DNA from 2 places in the Pseudomonas sp. 10S5 genome. Region 2 is predicted to be linked to the other one. Evidence: predicted binding sites of a transcription regulator. Region 2 holds the regulator's gene; the other holds the start of a gene.
The links. Region 2 encodes sigma-54, which starts transcription at its own class of promoters, with help from an activator protein. Its sites were predicted from a motif close to ANTGGCATNNANNTTGCTNT; they were not measured.

Region 1 (8,527 bases), on a different contig from region 2:
CAAGACCGCTGGCACCCGGCATGCGGATATCTGAAATGATCACGTCCGGTTGTTGACGCGCCAGGCGGCTCATGACGCCGTCGGCGCTATCGAAACTTTGGGTGGTCATGCCTTCTTGCTGCAGCGCTTTTTCCAAAACCCAACGGATAGAACGGTCGTCATCGACGATCCAGACAGTTTCACTACGGCTCATGACGACGCTGCTCCTTGTTCCAGCGGCAGAAAGATCGAGAAAGTGGTGTGGCCAGGATGGCTGTCGCACTCAATCAGTCCCTGATGCTGGCTAATAATGTTCTGGGTAATTGCGAGGCCAAGCCCGGTACCACCGGGGCGGCCGCTGACCATTGGGTAAAAAATGGTCTCCTGCAGGTCGGCTGGGATGCCTGGGCCGTTGTCGATAATTTCGACCTTGGTCACTAACCGATGGCGCACATGGCCTATGGTGAATTGACGTAAAGCTCGCGTACGCAAGCTGATCCGCCCCAGGCGCAACTCATTCTGGCCGCTTATCGCTTGCATGGCGTTGCGAACTATATTGAGCACGGCCTGAATCATTTGCTCACGGTCGATCAATACGTCAGGAATGCTTGGGTCGTAATCGCGTACCAGAGTGATGCAGCCTTGGCTTTCGGCTTCCACCAAGCTGCAAACGCGTTCGAGCACTTCATGCACATTGGTCATGGTCAGCGATAGCATCTTGTTTGAACCCAGCATGCGGTCGACCAGATTGCGCAGCCGGTCGGCCTCTTCGATGATGACGTTGGTGTAATCCTTAAGGCTCTCTTCGGGCAGTTCGCGCGCCAGCAGTTGTGCGGCCCCGCGAATCCCACCGAGGGGATTTTTGATTTCATGAGCTAACCCACGCACTAACATTTTAGTGGTTTCCTGCTTGGACAGCTGGGCTTCTTCCTTGGTGATACGCAGCAAGCGATCACGCGGATGCACCTCCAGCAGGAGCAAGGTCTCATTTTGGTTCAGAATTGGCGTGACGGTGTAATCGACGGTGAGCGTTTGACCGGTGAGCGCCGTTAGCATCGCTTCGCGCTTAGTAAACGGGTGAGCCTGTTCCACGGCTTGACGCAAAGAATTCAACGCTTCTACGGATTCGGTAAATAACTCACTGATAAATTGCCCGTGGCTGCGTTGACCGCTTATTGCCAACAGCATTTCCGCTGCGGGATTCATGTACTCAAGTCGCAAGTCGGCGTTGAGCAGAATAGTTGCAGTTGTCAGGTTATCGAGTAACAGCCGGTGCAGCGCATCACTGATAGTCATAAATTCTCGTTGACCTCTTTTGGCACATTTCAGCCGGCGCGGCCCTAGTCTAGCCTTGCCGCGATTGGGCATCCTGCTGATACGGTGCTTGGTTATCGGGAAGTAGCAAAAACCAAACCAAGCTCCGAAAAGAAGCGTTTAATTCGCAAAATCGAGCTTTTTTCGGACAGCGGGTCCGCCGGAAGGGTAATTCTCGGTTGTTTGCGAACCAAAGTGGGTAACGATACCAGCGAGTTTAGAAATATTTGCACCAATAAAGAGCGTCACCTATTCGCATGCTCATAAGAACGGCAGAAAACTACTTTTTTCTGGGGGCTTGTCTGCAAGCGGGCATTCGGGCCTAACCCCATAGTCTTCATTTGTGCAGGGTTGCGCTTGGCGCTTTTGCGCCAGCGTGATGCGCAGCATATGAAATTCCTGGCTCGGTGTACGTTCGAGCATACGCCCGGTTTCATCGAGAATCTCGACAGCCAGTAAATGGGTACCTCGGTCAATATTGGTCAGTGGAAATACCGGGCTTCGGCCCGCTTCGGCAATAGGTTTTCCGTCCAGCAGTAGACGGTATAAGTGCCCTGGTTGCAGGTCGGGGTCGTTGTTGACGCTAACGATCAATTCACCGGCCATGTTGCGCACAGTGGCGTCGGGCTCGGGCACCAAAATTCGCACTAATTGGTAATGAAACAAAGGCCGCGGTTTTGCAGTGGCGGGCCTGGTTTTCGCGTCTTTGCGGGGCGAGAGGGTGCCGGTCATGGTGTTGCTGGGGGGAATATCGACCCGATGAGCGCCGCTGTGGGGCTGGTCGGTGAATACTCGGTTTCCCTGCGCGTCGACGTAGGTATAAACGTCAGCGCTGGCCGTCAATGCAATCAGTAGCCCTCCAACCAGGCAACAGATAAACCGTTGAATCAAAAAATAGCTGAGTAGGACAGCGCTTGCCCGCGATGAAGCGTCAAGCTTTACCAATGAGCTTCGGATGCCACTGCACGATTGAGCTACTGATTTTACGGCTGCTGCGTAGCCGGTCGCGGGCAAGCGCACTCCTTCAGGTAATGTGTTTATTGTGCGAAAGCGCGGCGTCTCATTGGCTGACAACACTTCAGGGTTTCCCAAGATGAACTCGCTGCACCGTCGTCGTGACGGTTGAGCTTTGCTGAATAATTCTGTCTCCACTCATAACGCGTACGGCCAAGCTGTGCTCGCCACGCTCCAAGTTCACTACTTGCAGGCGCGGCACATTAGTGGCTTGGCCGTAGTTCATGCCGTCGACGACCATCTGCAACAGGTGTCCAGGCTGTAAGCGCGGTTGAATGGCCACGCCAACGCTGAACGTGCCGTTGTTGGCGCGCAATGCCTCGTCGGTGGGCAGGTTGGTCAGTTCCAGCAGGCTGTAGGCACTTGATGGCTGAATTTTTTGCCCCGAAGTCGGATCATTGTTCTGCTCAGTCAGCTTTTTAGCATCAACGGTATTAAGCGGTGGTAAGTCCACGGTTTGACTAGGTGTGCCGTTGGGCGGCTGATTGCTGTAGGCGGGGTTGCCATTGGCATCGGTGTATTTATAAATCTGCGCAACCGCAGGCAAGGTTACCAATAGCAGCAGATAGATAAGGCTTCGACGCATGGAAACTCCAAAAGCGCGTTCAATTCAAGCGCTGCCAAAGGCCGTAAGTGGAAGCCGGCGCCGTTAGGTTGGCGGGCCAGCATAGAACACAATCGGTTTAGATAGGCCATGTGATGCATTGGTAATGAGACAAATTATAGACAACCACAAAAAAGGCCTCCCGAAGGAGGCCTCTTATGCATCAAAGCAGCTGACGTACCTGGATTAGCAGCTGTAATACAGCTCATATTCCAGTGGGTGTACGAATGTGCGTACTTTGATTTCTTCTTCGCTTTTCAGGCCGATGTAAGCGTCGATGAAGTCGTCGCTGAATACGCCGCCTTTGGTCAAGAACGCACGACCTTTGTCCAACTCTTCCAGGGCTTCTTTCAAGCTACCGCAAACCTGTGGAATCTCTTTCGCTTCTTCAGGCGGCAGGTCATACAGGTTTTTGTCAGCAGCGTCGCCAGGGTGGATTTTGTTCTGGATGCCGTCCAGGCCAGCCATCAGCAGTGCTGCGAACGCTAGGTACGGGTTGGCTGCTGGATCCGGGAAGCGTGCTTCGATACGGCGAGCTTTAGGGCTGGACACGTAAGGAATACGGATCGAAGCGGAGCGGTTACGTGCCGAGTAGGCCAACATTACCGGTGCTTCGAAACCTGGGACCAGACGCTTGTACGAGTTGGTCGAAGGGTTGGTGAAGCCGTTCAGTGCTTTACCGTGCTTGATGATGCCGCCGATGAAGAACAGGGCGGTGTCAGACAAACCGGCATAACCTTCGCCAGCGAAAGTATTCTTACCATCTTTGGCGATGGACAGGTGCACGTGCATGCCTGAACCGTTATCGCCATAAAGAGGCTTCGGCATAAAGGTAGCGGTACGACCGTAAGCATCCGCGACGTTGTGCACGCAATATTTCAGGGTCTGAACTTCGTCAGCTTTCTTCACCAAGGTGTTGAATTTAACGCCGATTTCATTCTGGCCAGCCGTTGCCACTTCGTGGTGATGAACTTCGATGACCAAGCCCATTTCTTCCATTGCATTACACATGGAAGTGCGGATTTCGTGGTCATGGTCGAACGGAGGTACTGGAAAATAGCCGCCTTTGACACCTGGCCGATGGCCTTTGTTGCCGCCTTCGATATCCTGGTCGGACATCCATGAACCTTGTTCGGAGTAAATTTTGAACATGGAGCCGGAGATGTCGGATTTGAATTTTACTGAGTCGAAGATGAAGAACTCTGGCTCTGGACCGACGAAAACAGTGTCGCCGATGCCAGTGGACTTCAAGTATTCCTCGGCACGGTGAGCGATGGCGCGTGGGTCGCGGTCATAGCCTTGCATGGTCGAAGGTTCGATGATGTCGCAAACCAGGATAATGGTTGGGTCTTCGGTGAACGGGTCAAGCACGGCCGTGCTGTCATCTGGCATGAGGATCATGTCTGATGCTTCAATGCCTTTCCAGCCAGCAATCGAGGAGCCGTCGAACATTTTGCCGATTTCAAAGAAATCTTCGTCCAGCGCATCGCGAGCCGGCATGGTCACATGGTGCTGAATGCCTTTGGTGTCCGTGAAGCGCAGATCAATCCATTTGACGTCATGATCTTTTATGAGTTGAACCGACTTCGACATAGTGTCCTCCGGGTGGCTTCGGGCCAGGGTAGTGGTTTGGCCCTTCGAAATTTGGGTGATGCCGGGCGCGAATATCGGCCAAGGCAGCCTGCCTCACAAGGGAGCAAATTGCATGCCAGTGCCCCGAGTTGGGTTTTTTGCTTGAAACTCAGGCACTCACGCCATTAAAGCTGATATTTGAAATATTTGATGCGTCATTATGATGCCCTAATTTCGGGCAGCGATCTTTTTTGGTGCGCGCAGTGTAGTGTTCAGAATAACTGGTTAAACGTTGAACAATTTCCGCTATAATTCTGCCCCCACTTTTTCGGCTGGCACCTCGCGCGCTGTATACATGAAACTAATCGTAAAAGTCTTCCCCGAGATCACTATCAAAAGCCGGCCGGTGCGCAAGCAATTCATCCGCCAGTTGGCCAAGAACATCCGTACCGTGCTCCGTGATTTGGACCCGGAATTGGTGGTGGTCGGCGTGTGGGACAATCTTGAGGTCGAGACCAAGGTCAGCGAGCCCAAAGCCTTGCATGAGATGACTGTGCGTCTGAGCTGCATGCCGGGCATCGCGCATTTCTTGCAGGTCGCAGAATACCCGCTTGGTGACATGGACGACATTCTCGCCAAGTGCAAGGAGCATTTCGGCGCCGCTTTGGCAGGTAAAGTGTTTTCGGTCCGGTGCAAGCGTGCTGGTCGCCACACGTTCAGCTCCATGGATGTCGAAAGATACGTCGGTAGCCAGCTTCGCCAGCAATGCGGCGCTGCCGGAATCTCCTTGAAAGCACCTGATATTGAAGTGCGAATGGAAATTCGCGACCAACGGTTATTTGTTATTCATAGTCAGCACAACAGCATCGGCGGTTATCCGCTAGGCGCCCTTGAACAGACCCTGGTGTTGATGTCCGGTGGTTTCGATTCGACGGTGGCGGCTTACCAGATCATGCGCCGCGGGCTCATGAGCCACTTTTGCTTCTTCAATCTCGGCGGTCGCGCTCACGAACTGGGCGTGATGGAAGTCGCTCATTTTCTCTGGAAGAAGTACGGCAGCTCGCAAAGGGTGCTGTTTGTCAGCGTCCCATTCGAAGAAGTTCTCGGAGAAATTCTCGAGAAAGTCGATAACAGTCATATGGGCGTGGTTTTGAAGCGTATGATGTTGCGCGCTGCGTCTTCTATTGCGGATCGGCTTGAAATCGACGTGTTGGTCACCGGTGAAGCTATTTCCCAGGTTGCCAGCCAAACGCTGCCGAACCTGTCACTCATCGATGCTGCGACTGACAAGTTGGTATTGCGCCCGCTGATCGCCAGTCACAAGCAAGACATCATCGATCAGGCTAACGAGATCGGGACTGCCGATTTCGCCAAGCACATGCCTGAATATTGCGGGGTGATTTCGATTAACCCCAAGACCAACGCCAAGCGCAACCGCGTTGAATACGAAGAACAACAGTTCGACATGGCCATTCTCGAGCGAGCGCTTGAGCGAGCAAAACTGGTAACAATTGATCGAGTAATCGACGAGTTGAGCCAAAGTGTCGACATAGAAGAAGTCAGTCAAGCACTGGCCGGTCAGGTCGTTATCGACATCCGTCACCCGGATGTTCAGGAAGACCAGCCGCTGGAATTGTCTGGCATTGAGATACAAACACTGCCGTTCTATGCATTGAACAGCCGTTTCAAGGAACTGGATTACACGCGCCAGTACCTGCTGTATTGCGACAAAGGCGTCATGAGTCGCCTGCATGCTCATCATTTGCTCAGTGAGGGGCATGCCAATGTGCGCGTTTATCGACCGAGCTAAGTGCCCGGGGCTGTTTGCCTGTGGCTTGCGTCACCGGCCCCCCGACGCCAGTCGTCCAGCCGTAACGGCTTAGGCCGACTCTACTGTAATAGCTGCCTACACTTAGTCAGCTGACCGAATCCTCTGATCGAGATACACAAGTGATCGAAAATCTACGCAACATCGCCATCATTGCTCACGTTGACCATGGTAAAACCACCCTGGTAGACAAACTCTTGCGTCAATCCGGCACCCTGGAACGCAACGAGCTCAACGACGAACGCGTGATGGACTCCAACGACCAGGAGAAAGAACGCGGTATTACCATTCTCGCGAAAAACACCGCGATCAACTGGAATGGCTACCACATCAACATCGTGGACACACCAGGCCACGCCGACTTCGGTGGCGAAGTAGAACGTGTAATGTCGATGGTCGACTCCGTTCTGCTGTTGGTCGATGCTCAAGACGGCCCTATGCCGCAAACCCGTTTCGTGACTAAAAAGGCTTTCGAAGCCGGCCTGCGTCCAATCGTGGTTATCAACAAGGTTGACCGTCCAGGCGCGCGTCCGGACTGGGTTCTGGATCAAATCTTCGACCTGTTCGACAACCTGGGCGCTACCGAAGAGCAACTGGACTTTAAAGTCATCTACGCCTCTGCCTTGAACGGTATTGCCGGTCTCGACTACAACGAGATGGCTGACGACATGACGCCGTTGTACCAGGCTGTTGTCGATCACGTTCCTGCTCCACAGGTTGACCGTGATGGTCCGTTCCAGATGCAAATCTCGGCACTGGATTACAACAGCTTCCTGGGCGTCATCGGTGTTGGCCGTATCGCTCGTGGTCGCGTCAAGCCGAACACCCAGGTTGTTGCGATTGACGCTGATGGCAAGCGCCGCAACGGCCGTATCCTGAAACTGATGGGTCACCACGGTCTGCACCGCGTTGACGTTGAAGAAGCAGCTGCCGGCGACATCGTCTGCATCAGCGGCTTCGACCAGTTGTTCATCTCTGACACTCTGTGCGACCCACTGAATGTTGAAGCGATGAAGCCGCTGACCGTTGACGAACCTACTGTTTCGATGACCTTCCAGGTAAACGATTCGCCTTTCTGTGGTAAAGAAGGCAAGTTCGTCACCAGCCGTAACATCAAGGAACGTCTGGACAAGGAATTGTTGTTCAACGTTGCTCTGCGCGTTGAAGAAGGCGACTCTGCCGACAAGTTCAAAGTGTCTGGCCGTGGTGAGCTGCACCTCTCGGTACTGATCGAAACCATGCGTCGCGAAGGCTTCGAAATGGGTGTTGGTCGTCCGGAAGTGATCATCCGCATGGTTGACGGCGTTAAGCACGAACCCTACGAAAACGTCACCATCGATCTGCCAGAAGATTCCCAAGGCGCGATCATGGAACAAATCGGTATCCGTAAAGGCGACCTGACCAACATGGTTCCGGATGGCAAGGGCCGTGTTCGCCTTGAATACAACATCCCGGCTCGTGGTTTGATCGGCTTCCGTAACGAATTCCTGACCCTGACTTCAGGCGCCGGCATTCTGACCAGCATTTTCGACCGTTACGACGTGATGAAGTCGGGCGACATGTCCGGTCGTCAGAATGGCGTTCTGGTTTCGGTTGCTACCGGTAAAGCATTGACCTACTCGCTGGAAACTCTTCAAGCGCGTGGCAAGCTGTTCCTGGGTCACGGCGAAGACGTGTACGAAGGCCAAATCGTCGGCATCAACAGCCGCGACAACGACCTGGGCGTTAACCCAACCAAAGGCAAGAAGCTCGACAACATGCGAGCTTCCGGTAAAGACGAAACCATCGCTTTGGTTCCGCCTATCCGTTTCACTCTGGAACAAGCGCTGGAATTCGTTCAAGAAGACGAACTCTGCGAAGTGACTCCAAAGTCGATCCGCCTGCGTAAGAAAATTCTTGGCGAAAGCGAGCGTACCCGCGCTGCCAAGAAAAACGGCAACTGATGTAAGTAGCCGTTAAAAAAACGCCCCCGACAGCGATGTCGGGGGCGTTTTTGTTTGTGAGGCAGGTGAACGATGGGACCGGTGATTCTGATCAAAAAATATACAGAGTGTTATCGACCGGTTTGCGCTCCGGGGTCTTCGGTACATATGCACAATACCCAGGCCGCGGCCCGATTTTCGGGTGATTGCGGCAGGTGTCAGGGCGTTGTTCGTAGATCGTGCACAAACGGCTCTTACGGTCCAGGTACAGGCAATCATTGTTGCTCATGCGCT
Region 2 (8,527 bases):
GTGAGTGGCGCAATAAATAAAGATTTGCTGCATCGCGGCAAAAATATCAAATTAGCGATTTTTGACGTGGATGGCGTATTGACGGACGGCCGCCTGTACTTTCTCGAGGATGGAAGCGAGTTCAAGACATTCAATACTCTTGATGGGCAGGGTATCAAGATGCTGATCGCATCGGGCGTAATCACCGCTATCATCAGCGGACGCAAAACCCCCGTGGTCGAGCGCCGAGCAATGAATCTGGGCATACAGCATCTGTACCAGGGCCGCGAAGATAAGTTGGTCGTACTCGACGAGTTATTGTCCCAACTCAACCTGACCTACGAACAAGTCGCCTATTTAGGCGATGATCTGCCAGACTTGCCAGTCATTCGGCGCGTCGGCTTGGGAATGGCCGTTGCCAATGCCGCAAGCTTTGTAAAGCTGCATGCTCATGGCGTTACCCAGGCTCGCGGGGGCGAAGGCGCAGCACGTGAGTTTTGCGAACTGATCCTGAACGCTTCAGGCAGCCTTGAAGCGGCCCACGCCGCCTACTTATAGAAGTTATTTATGCTGAGAAAAAAAATTCGCAGGTTCTTGATTCTGGGTGTGCTGGCATTATTAGTCGCAGCGGCAGGCTATTGGAACATCAGCCCAGAAACTTTTCTTGAGCAAAAAGCGGCCGTTGTCGATCCAGGCGCTATCGATTTCTATGCCACCAAGGCACACAGCTTGCAATTTTTGCCAGACGGTAAACTTCAGTACGATATGACATCCGACAAAGTTGAGCATCTTCAGGCCTCGGACGTCACGCTGCTGACAAATCCCGACCTGCAGCTGTTTCGCGGTGCGCAGTTTCCATGGCACGTACAAAGCTTGAGAGGTGAAGTTTCGCCTGGCGGCACTCAAGTCGAGCTGATTGACTCAGTACGCGTCGCCCGAACAGACGAAAAGAACCGTACAACCATCATTACCAGCAGTCGAATGACGGTATTCCCACAGAAGCAATATGCGCAGACCGAGCAAGCCGTTAGAATCGACGGCTTCGGCGGTGTTACCACCGGAACGGGCATGAAAGCGTATTTGAACGACGGCAGGATGAACCTGCTATCTAACGTAAGAGGACTGTATGAGGCTCGTTAAAACCCTCCCTTTTTTGCTCGGCCTGGGCACAGTACTGGGAAGCGTGAGCGCTTGGGCTCTGCCGACGGACCGCGATCAGCCTATTCATATCCAGTCTGACGACGCGCAACTCGATGACAAGCAAGGCATTGCCACTTACAAAGGCAACGTCATCATCACCCAAGGCACCATGAAAATCACCGGCAATACTGTGACTATCACCCGTACACCAACAGGTGAAATCAACGTATTTACCTCCGTAGGCAACCTTGCTTACTACGAACAGAAACCTGACGTGAACAAACCGATAGTTCAGGCGTACGGTGTAACTATTCAGTACTTTGCCCTGGATAATAAAATTGTGCTGATCGACAAAGCCAAGGTTATTAACGACGGCAACACCTCTGAAGGTGAAAAAATCATCTACGACACGGTGAGGCAGATCGTTAACGCCGGTCGTGCAAACGGCACTAAATTGACCGCTCCGCGTCCGCGGATCGATATGGTCATTCAGCCAAAAAGCAAACCCGACGCGCAGAAGGCCCCTTAATGGCGACGCTGAAAGCCCAACACCTGGCTAAATCCTACAAGGGTCGGCAGGTCGTACGCGATGTCAGCTTGTCTATCGACAGCGGTCAGATCGTCGGACTGCTTGGCCCTAACGGCGCAGGAAAAACAACCTGCTTTTATATGATTGTAGGGCTGGTACAGGCTGATCAGGGTCGTGTATTGATTGACGATCTGGACGTCAGCCACCAGCCAATGCACGGTCGTGCGCGGGCCGGAATCGGCTACTTACCGCAGGAAGCCTCCATTTTTCGCAAGCTGTCTGTTGCTGATAACATTATGGCGATACTAGAGACCCGCAAAGAACTAGATCGCGCGGCACGTCGCAAAGAGCTTGAAAGCCTGCTGCAAGAATTCCATATCAGCCATATCCGCGACAACTTGGGCATGAGCCTGTCAGGCGGCGAACGCCGTCGTGTGGAAATTGCACGCGCCTTGGCGACTTCACCCAAGTTTATTTTGCTGGATGAGCCTTTTGCAGGCGTCGACCCGATTTCAGTAGGCGATATAAAGCAAATCATCTACCACTTGAAGGCCAAGGGAATTGGCGTTTTGATCACCGACCATAATGTTCGCGATACCTTGGATATTTGTGAGACTGCCTATATCGTCAACGATGGACAACTGATCGCTGAAGGTGATTCAGAAACCATTCTGGCCAACCAATTGGTTAAAGAGGTTTACCTCGGCCATGAATTCCGCCTGTAAGGTCTGCGGTATATCGCTCTTCATAGGCGACAGACGCTAGAATTTCGCGCTGGCAAGCATTTTAATTTCCAGCGGACTCTAGGCAAACACTTAAGTTTCAGGCATATAATTTGCTTAAGTTGGCGCTCCGGCGCCCTGTAGTGGATGGCGCATGAGCGCCGGCGAATAAGGTGTTAAGCCCCTGCCATGAAACCATCGCTAGTCCTGAGAATGGGCCAGCAGCTGACGATGACACCTCAGCTGCAACAGGCTATCCGTCTACTCCAACTGTCGACCCTGGACCTTCAACAAGAGATCCAGGAAGCGTTGGAGTCCAATCCTATGCTGGAACGTCAGGAAGAAGGCGACGACTTCGACAACGCCGATCCAGTGGCCGATAGTGTAGAAAAACCTAACCCCGACATTCAGGAACCGACCTATCAGGAATCTGCCCCCACGGTGGACAACCTGGAAGAAGGTGACTGGAGCGAGCGAACGCCCAACGAGTTGCCCGTTGATACCGCGTGGGACGACGTTTATCAGTCCAGCGCCAGCAGCCTGCCGAGCAACGATGATGACGAATGGGATTTCACCACGCGCACCTCAGTTGGCGAGAGCCTGCAAAGCCATCTGTTGTGGCAGCTCAACCTGGCACCGATGTCCGACACTGATCGACTGATCGCAGTAACGCTGATCGACTGTATTAACAATCAGGGTTATCTGGACGAATCACTTGAGGAAATTCTCGACGCTTTCGATCCTGAGATGGACGTCGAACTGGATGAGATAGAAGCGGTGCTGCACCGCATCCAACAGTTCGAGCCCGCCGGGATCGGGGCTCGCAATCTGAGTGAATGTTTGTCACTTCAGTTGCGCCAGTTAGCCCCGAAAACTCGCTGGCTAGCAGAAGCACAACGCTTGGTATGCGATTACATCGACCTACTGGGGAGCCGAGATTACAGCCAATTAATGCGCCGTATGAAGCTCAAGGAAGATGAGCTGCGCCAGGTGATCGAACTGGTGCAGAGCCTTAACCCACGACCAGGCTCGCAAATCGAATCTGCTGAAGCCGAATACGTCGTGCCCGATGTGATAGTGCGCAAAGATAACGAACGCTGGTTGGTGGAGCTCAATCAAGAGTCAGTTCCACGCCTTCGGGTCAACCCTCAGTACGCTGGCTTCGTGCGCCGGGCCGATACCAGCGCCGACAACACGTTCATGCGCAATCAGCTGCAAGAAGCCCGCTGGTTCATCAAGAGCCTACAAAGCCGTAATGAAACCCTGATGAAAGTTGCAACACAGATCGTCGAACATCAGCGTGGGTTCCTTGAATACGGCGACGAAGCAATGAAGCCATTGGTCCTGCATGACATAGCAGAAGCGGTCGGCATGCATGAGTCGACAATTTCACGGGTGACCACCCAAAAATTCATGCACACCCCCCGCGGCATTTACGAACTGAAATATTTCTTTTCAAGTCACGTAAGCACCTCGGAGGGCGGCGAGTGTTCGTCTACGGCCATTCGCGCGATCATCAAAAAACTAGTTGCGGCGGAAAATCAGAAAAAGCCGTTGAGTGACAGCAAGATCGCTGGTTTACTGGAAGCACAAGGCATTCAGGTAGCCCGTCGCACGGTCGCCAAATACCGTGAATCATTAGGGATCGCGCCTTCGAGCGAGCGCAAGCGATTGATGTGATAAGGACCTGAAGCCATAGCGTTCCAGTGGCAGGTATTTAGCCTGCCTCTTTATGCACTGGCAACGAAGGAGACGCTGTATGCAAGTCAACATCAGTGGACATCAGCTAGAAGTAACAAAGCCCCTGCGTGAATACATTGAGCTGAAACTCAAAAAACTAGAGGGGCATTTTGACAAGATTACAAATGTGCAGGTAACAATGGCGGTCGAGAAACTGAAACAGAAGATCGAAGCCACGCTGCACATCCACGGTGGGGAGGTAGTCGCTAACGCAGAACATGACGACATGTATGCGGCCATCGATCTACTTACTGACAAGCTCGATAGACAATTGCTCAAGCATAAGGAAAAGCAGCAGAACATCCTTAAAGGTGCGACAGCTCGCTAAACACTCCCAACTCATGATCCGACTTGAAAATATCCTGACCCCCGGCCGTTCCATTGTGAACGTGCCGGGCGGCAGCAAAGAAAAAGCGCTCAGGCAAGTTGCCAATCTGATCGGCCATGAACTGCCGGGACTGAATTCGCACGATATCTTCGAGAAGCTCACCGCTCGCGAAAAACTGGGGTCGACAGGTTTTGGCAACGGTATCGCTATCCCTCATTGCCGCTTAAACGGCTGCAGCGAACCTATCAGCGCCTTGATTCATCTGGACGCTCCGATTGATTACGACGCCATTGATGGCGCTCCAGTCGATCTGCTATTTGTTTTGCTTGTTCCCGAAGCTGCCACAGACGCCCACCTCGAACTACTGCGACAAATTGCCAGCATGCTAGACCGCAGGGACGTGCGTGACCGACTGCGTGGGGCGAAAAGCAGCGAGGCTCTCTACCAGGTGGTCCTGGACGTACAGAACGGACATTAATCATGCGAATGATCATCGTCAGTGGCCGATCCGGCTCCGGCAAGAGCACCGCACTCAATGTGCTAGAAGATAACGGCTTTTATTGCATCGACAATCTGCCCGCCGGCTTGCTTCCAGAATTGGCTGATCGTGCTCTTGTTCATACTGAACTGGCCGAACCACTCGTAGCCGTTTCAATTGACGCGCGCAACCTCCCTAGTCATCTATTCCGCTTTCCTCAGCTACTTGAGGAACTGCGCAATCGACATATTCAATGCGATGTGCTGTACCTGGACGCAGACGAAGAGACCCTGCTCAAGCGCTTCTCGGAAACGCGTCGCCGCCATCCGCTAAGCAGCGCCAATCGCTCGCTGGCTGAAGCAATACGCGATGAAAGCTCCCTGCTCGGGCCCATCATAGATTTGGCTGACCTGAAGATTAATACCACGCAGCTCAATCTTTATCAGCTACGCGATACGATCAAGCTGCGCTTATTAAACAAACCAGAGCCCGGTACCGCATTTTTGATAGAGTCGTTTGGTTTCAAGCGCGGCATGCCCGTAGATGCCGATCTGGTGTTCGACGTGCGCTGCCTGCCAAATCCCTATTGGAAAACAGAGCTGCGCGAGCAATCAGGCCTGGATCAACCCGTTGCTGAGTATTTGGCCGCCCAGCCTGATGTCGAAGAGATGTTCCAGGATATTTACACGTATTTGAACAAATGGTTGCCTCGCTTTGCCGCCAGCAGCCGAGCTTACGTCACAATTGCCATTGGCTGCACCGGCGGGCACCACCGTTCCGTCTATCTGACCGAACGTTTGGGTCGGGTGTTGCAGCAATCCCTCAAGAATGTTCAGGTTCGCCACCGCGACCTCAACTGATAGGACTTCTATCGCGATGCCCGTTCATCAAATTACCATTATCAACAAGCTTGGGCTGCATGCACGTGCTGCGGCGAAATTCGTCGGGGTTGCCGGACGTTTTCCCTGTCAGATCAGAGTCGGCCGCACAGCCGAAAGCATGGTCGACGGCAAAAGCATCATGGCCGTCATGATGCTAGCTGCGGGCAAAGGCACTGATATCCATCTGCACACTGAAGGTGACGACGAACAGGCAGCTTTAGACGGTTTGATTGAGCTGATCAATAACCGGTTTGATGAAGGCGAGTGAGCTGAGCCGATAATTCAACGGGATCTGCGTGAGACTGAGCGTGTTCGGGAAACGAGGTTGCGACGTTCAGATAATCATAATCGGACCTTCGCAAATAAGTTCGCACCGCACCGGCCTTTTTGTCTGTAGGAGCTAAAGGGCGGCTCCTACAGATATTCAGCGTCATTCGATGGTTTAGCTACCTGCAACCATCATCCGCTCGATCAATACCGAACCCGTACGAATATTACTGCGCAGTTCAAGATCGCTGCCAATAGCAACGATTTGCTTGAACATGTCTCGCAGGTTGCTGGCAATGGTGACCTCTTGGACAGGGAACTGAATCTCACCGTTCTCAACCCAAAAACCCGCCGCACCACGGGAGTAATCGCCCGTCACCATGTTCAAGCCGCTGCCCATCAACTCGGTGACCAACAAGCCGCGCCCCATGCGACGCAATAATGCAGCCTGATCTTCTACACCATGAGTAACAAACAGGTTGTGCACGCCACCTGAGTTTGCGGTACTCGGCAAGCCCAGCTTGCGCCCGGAATAGGTTCCCAGCACGTAGGACACCAGATCACCATTCTCCACGAACGGCTTTGCGTAAGTCGCAAGGCCATCCCCATCGAACGCAGAACTGCCCATGGCGCGCATTAGATGAGGCCGCTCGTCGAGGGTTAGCCATTCTGGAAATAGCCGTTGGCCCATCGCGCCTTCGAGAAATGACGACTTGCGGTACAAGTTGCCGCCTGAGATGGCCGCCAAAAAGTGTCCGAAAAGGCCACCAGCCAATTCTGCTGAAAACAATACAGGCACTTCGCACGTTGGGACCGGACGTGCGCCCAAACGGCTAGCGGCACGCTGCGCGGCACGTCGGCCAATGCTCTGGGCATCTGCCAACAATTCACCCTGGCGACTCACGTCATACCAATAATCACGCTGCATCTGGCCGTCACCTTCGGCAATCATGACGCAGCTCAGGCTATGACGGGTCGAAGCGGAACTACCGATAAAGCCATGACTGTTGCCATAAACACGGCAGCCTTGATGAGTGTTGAGCGTTGTACCGTCGGCGTTCTTGATGCGGCTGTCGGCGTCGAAGGCTGCGGCTTCACAGATCAAAGCACGCTCAATCGCCTGTTCCGGGGTTATGTCCCAAGCGTGGAACAGGTCGAAATCCTGCAGATCTTTAGCCATCAACGCGGCGTCGGCAAGGCCCGAGCTTTCGTCTTCGGACGTATGCTTGGCGATGGCTAGCGCCGCAGCCACTGTTTCGCGAATGGCATCAGCGCCGCTGGCCGAAGTGCTCGCAGAGCCTTTGCGTTGCCCTACGTACAAAGTAATACCAAACCCTTGGTCGCGATTAAATTCGACAGTTTCAACTTCACGTTGCCGAACCGACGTCGACAAACCTTGCTCCAGTGACACCGCCACTTCACAGGCGCTAGCGCCTTGACGCTTGGCTTCAGCAAGAATTTGCTCGACTTGGTCTTGCAGTGCCGGCAAGGCTTGTGGGCCGACGCTTTGAGATTCACTCATGACTTTCTCCATCAAATTCTGCTTTCGGTATAGACCGAATACCGAGCGGGCCGGACAAGCGGCCCCCGACTGGTTATCATGGCGGCGATTATTAGCGGACTGCCCCCATGGTTGATTCTTACGACGACTCCCTCGACGAGGGTAAAAGCAAAACTCAGGTCAAACGCGAGCTACATGCTCTGGTTGACATGGGCGAGCGCCTGACCACACTCAAGCCTGACCTGCTGGCTAAGCTGCCCCTGACCGACGCCCTGCGCCGGGCTCTGGCTGAAGCGCCCAAGCACACGGCAAACATTGCGCGCAAACGGCATATCCTGTTCATCGGCAAATTGATGCGCGATCAAGACCTTGACGCCATCCTGGTATTGCTCGATCAGCTGGATGCCTCCACTCGCCAATACAACGAACGCTTTCACGGCCTGGAACGCTGGCGTGATCGCTTGCTTGTTGGCACCGACGAGGTGATAGAAAAATTTGTCGGTGACTATCCGCAAGCAGATCGTCAGCAACTGCGCTCCTTCATTCGTCAGGCTCAACATGAGCTCGCGCAAAACAAGCCGCCGGCTGCCAGCCGCAAATTGTTCAAGTACATCCGTGAGCTCGACGAGACCCATCGCGGTCTGCGCTAGTCCCTGATCCGGGGTTGGGTGGTTCTCCACCCAACCCCGGATCGCGTTCAACCGCCTGTCCCCCCTACCGTGATCGCGTCGATCTTCAAGGTTGGCTGACCCACGCCCACCGGTAAGGACTGACCGTCTTTACCGCAGGTGCCTACACCGCTATCCAGCGACAAATCGTTACCGACCATCGACACTCGACTCATAGCTTCCGGCCCGTTCCCGATCAAGGTCGCGCCTTTGACCGGTGCTGTGATCTTGCCGTCTTCAATCAAATACGCTTCGCTGGTGGAAAAAACGAATTTACCGCTAGTGATATCCACC

Region 1: the regulator sigma-54 is predicted to act here: its motif matches at 4,605-4,624, upstream of glnA (glutamate--ammonia ligase).

Annotation. Positions count from the first base shown of each region.
Region 1 covers NZ_JASJVL010000008.1:84,682-93,208, forward strand. Annotated here, with positions in the region: gene ntrC (nitrogen regulation protein NR(I)) at 1-193, opposite strand, end outside; gene glnL (nitrogen regulation protein NR(II)) at 190-1,275, opposite strand; gene QN378_RS10670 (DUF4124 domain-containing protein) at 1,555-2,181, opposite strand; gene QN378_RS10675 (DUF4124 domain-containing protein) at 2,372-2,893, opposite strand; gene glnA (glutamate--ammonia ligase) at 3,098-4,504, opposite strand; gene thiI (tRNA uracil 4-sulfurtransferase ThiI) at 4,839-6,293, shown strand; gene typA (translational GTPase TypA) at 6,434-8,254, shown strand; gene QN378_RS10695 (YkgJ family cysteine cluster protein) at 8,346-8,527, opposite strand, start outside.
Region 2 covers NZ_JASJVL010000024.1:40,163-48,689, reverse strand. Annotated here, with positions in the region: gene QN378_RS21170 (KdsC family phosphatase) at 1-537, shown strand; gene QN378_RS21175 (KpsF/GutQ family sugar-phosphate isomerase) at 1-1, shown strand, start outside; gene lptC (LPS export ABC transporter periplasmic protein LptC) at 547-1,119, shown strand; gene lptA (lipopolysaccharide transport periplasmic protein LptA) at 1,106-1,648, shown strand; gene lptB (LPS export ABC transporter ATP-binding protein) at 1,648-2,373, shown strand; gene QN378_RS21150 (RNA polymerase factor sigma-54) at 2,560-4,050, shown strand; gene hpf (ribosome hibernation-promoting factor, HPF/YfiA family) at 4,130-4,438, shown strand; gene ptsN (PTS IIA-like nitrogen regulatory protein PtsN) at 4,452-4,916, shown strand; gene rapZ (RNase adapter RapZ) at 4,919-5,776, shown strand; gene QN378_RS21130 (HPr family phosphocarrier protein) at 5,793-6,065, shown strand; gene pmbA (metalloprotease PmbA) at 6,240-7,586, opposite strand; gene yjgA (ribosome biogenesis factor YjgA) at 7,694-8,215, shown strand; gene tldD (metalloprotease TldD) at 8,263-8,527, opposite strand, start outside.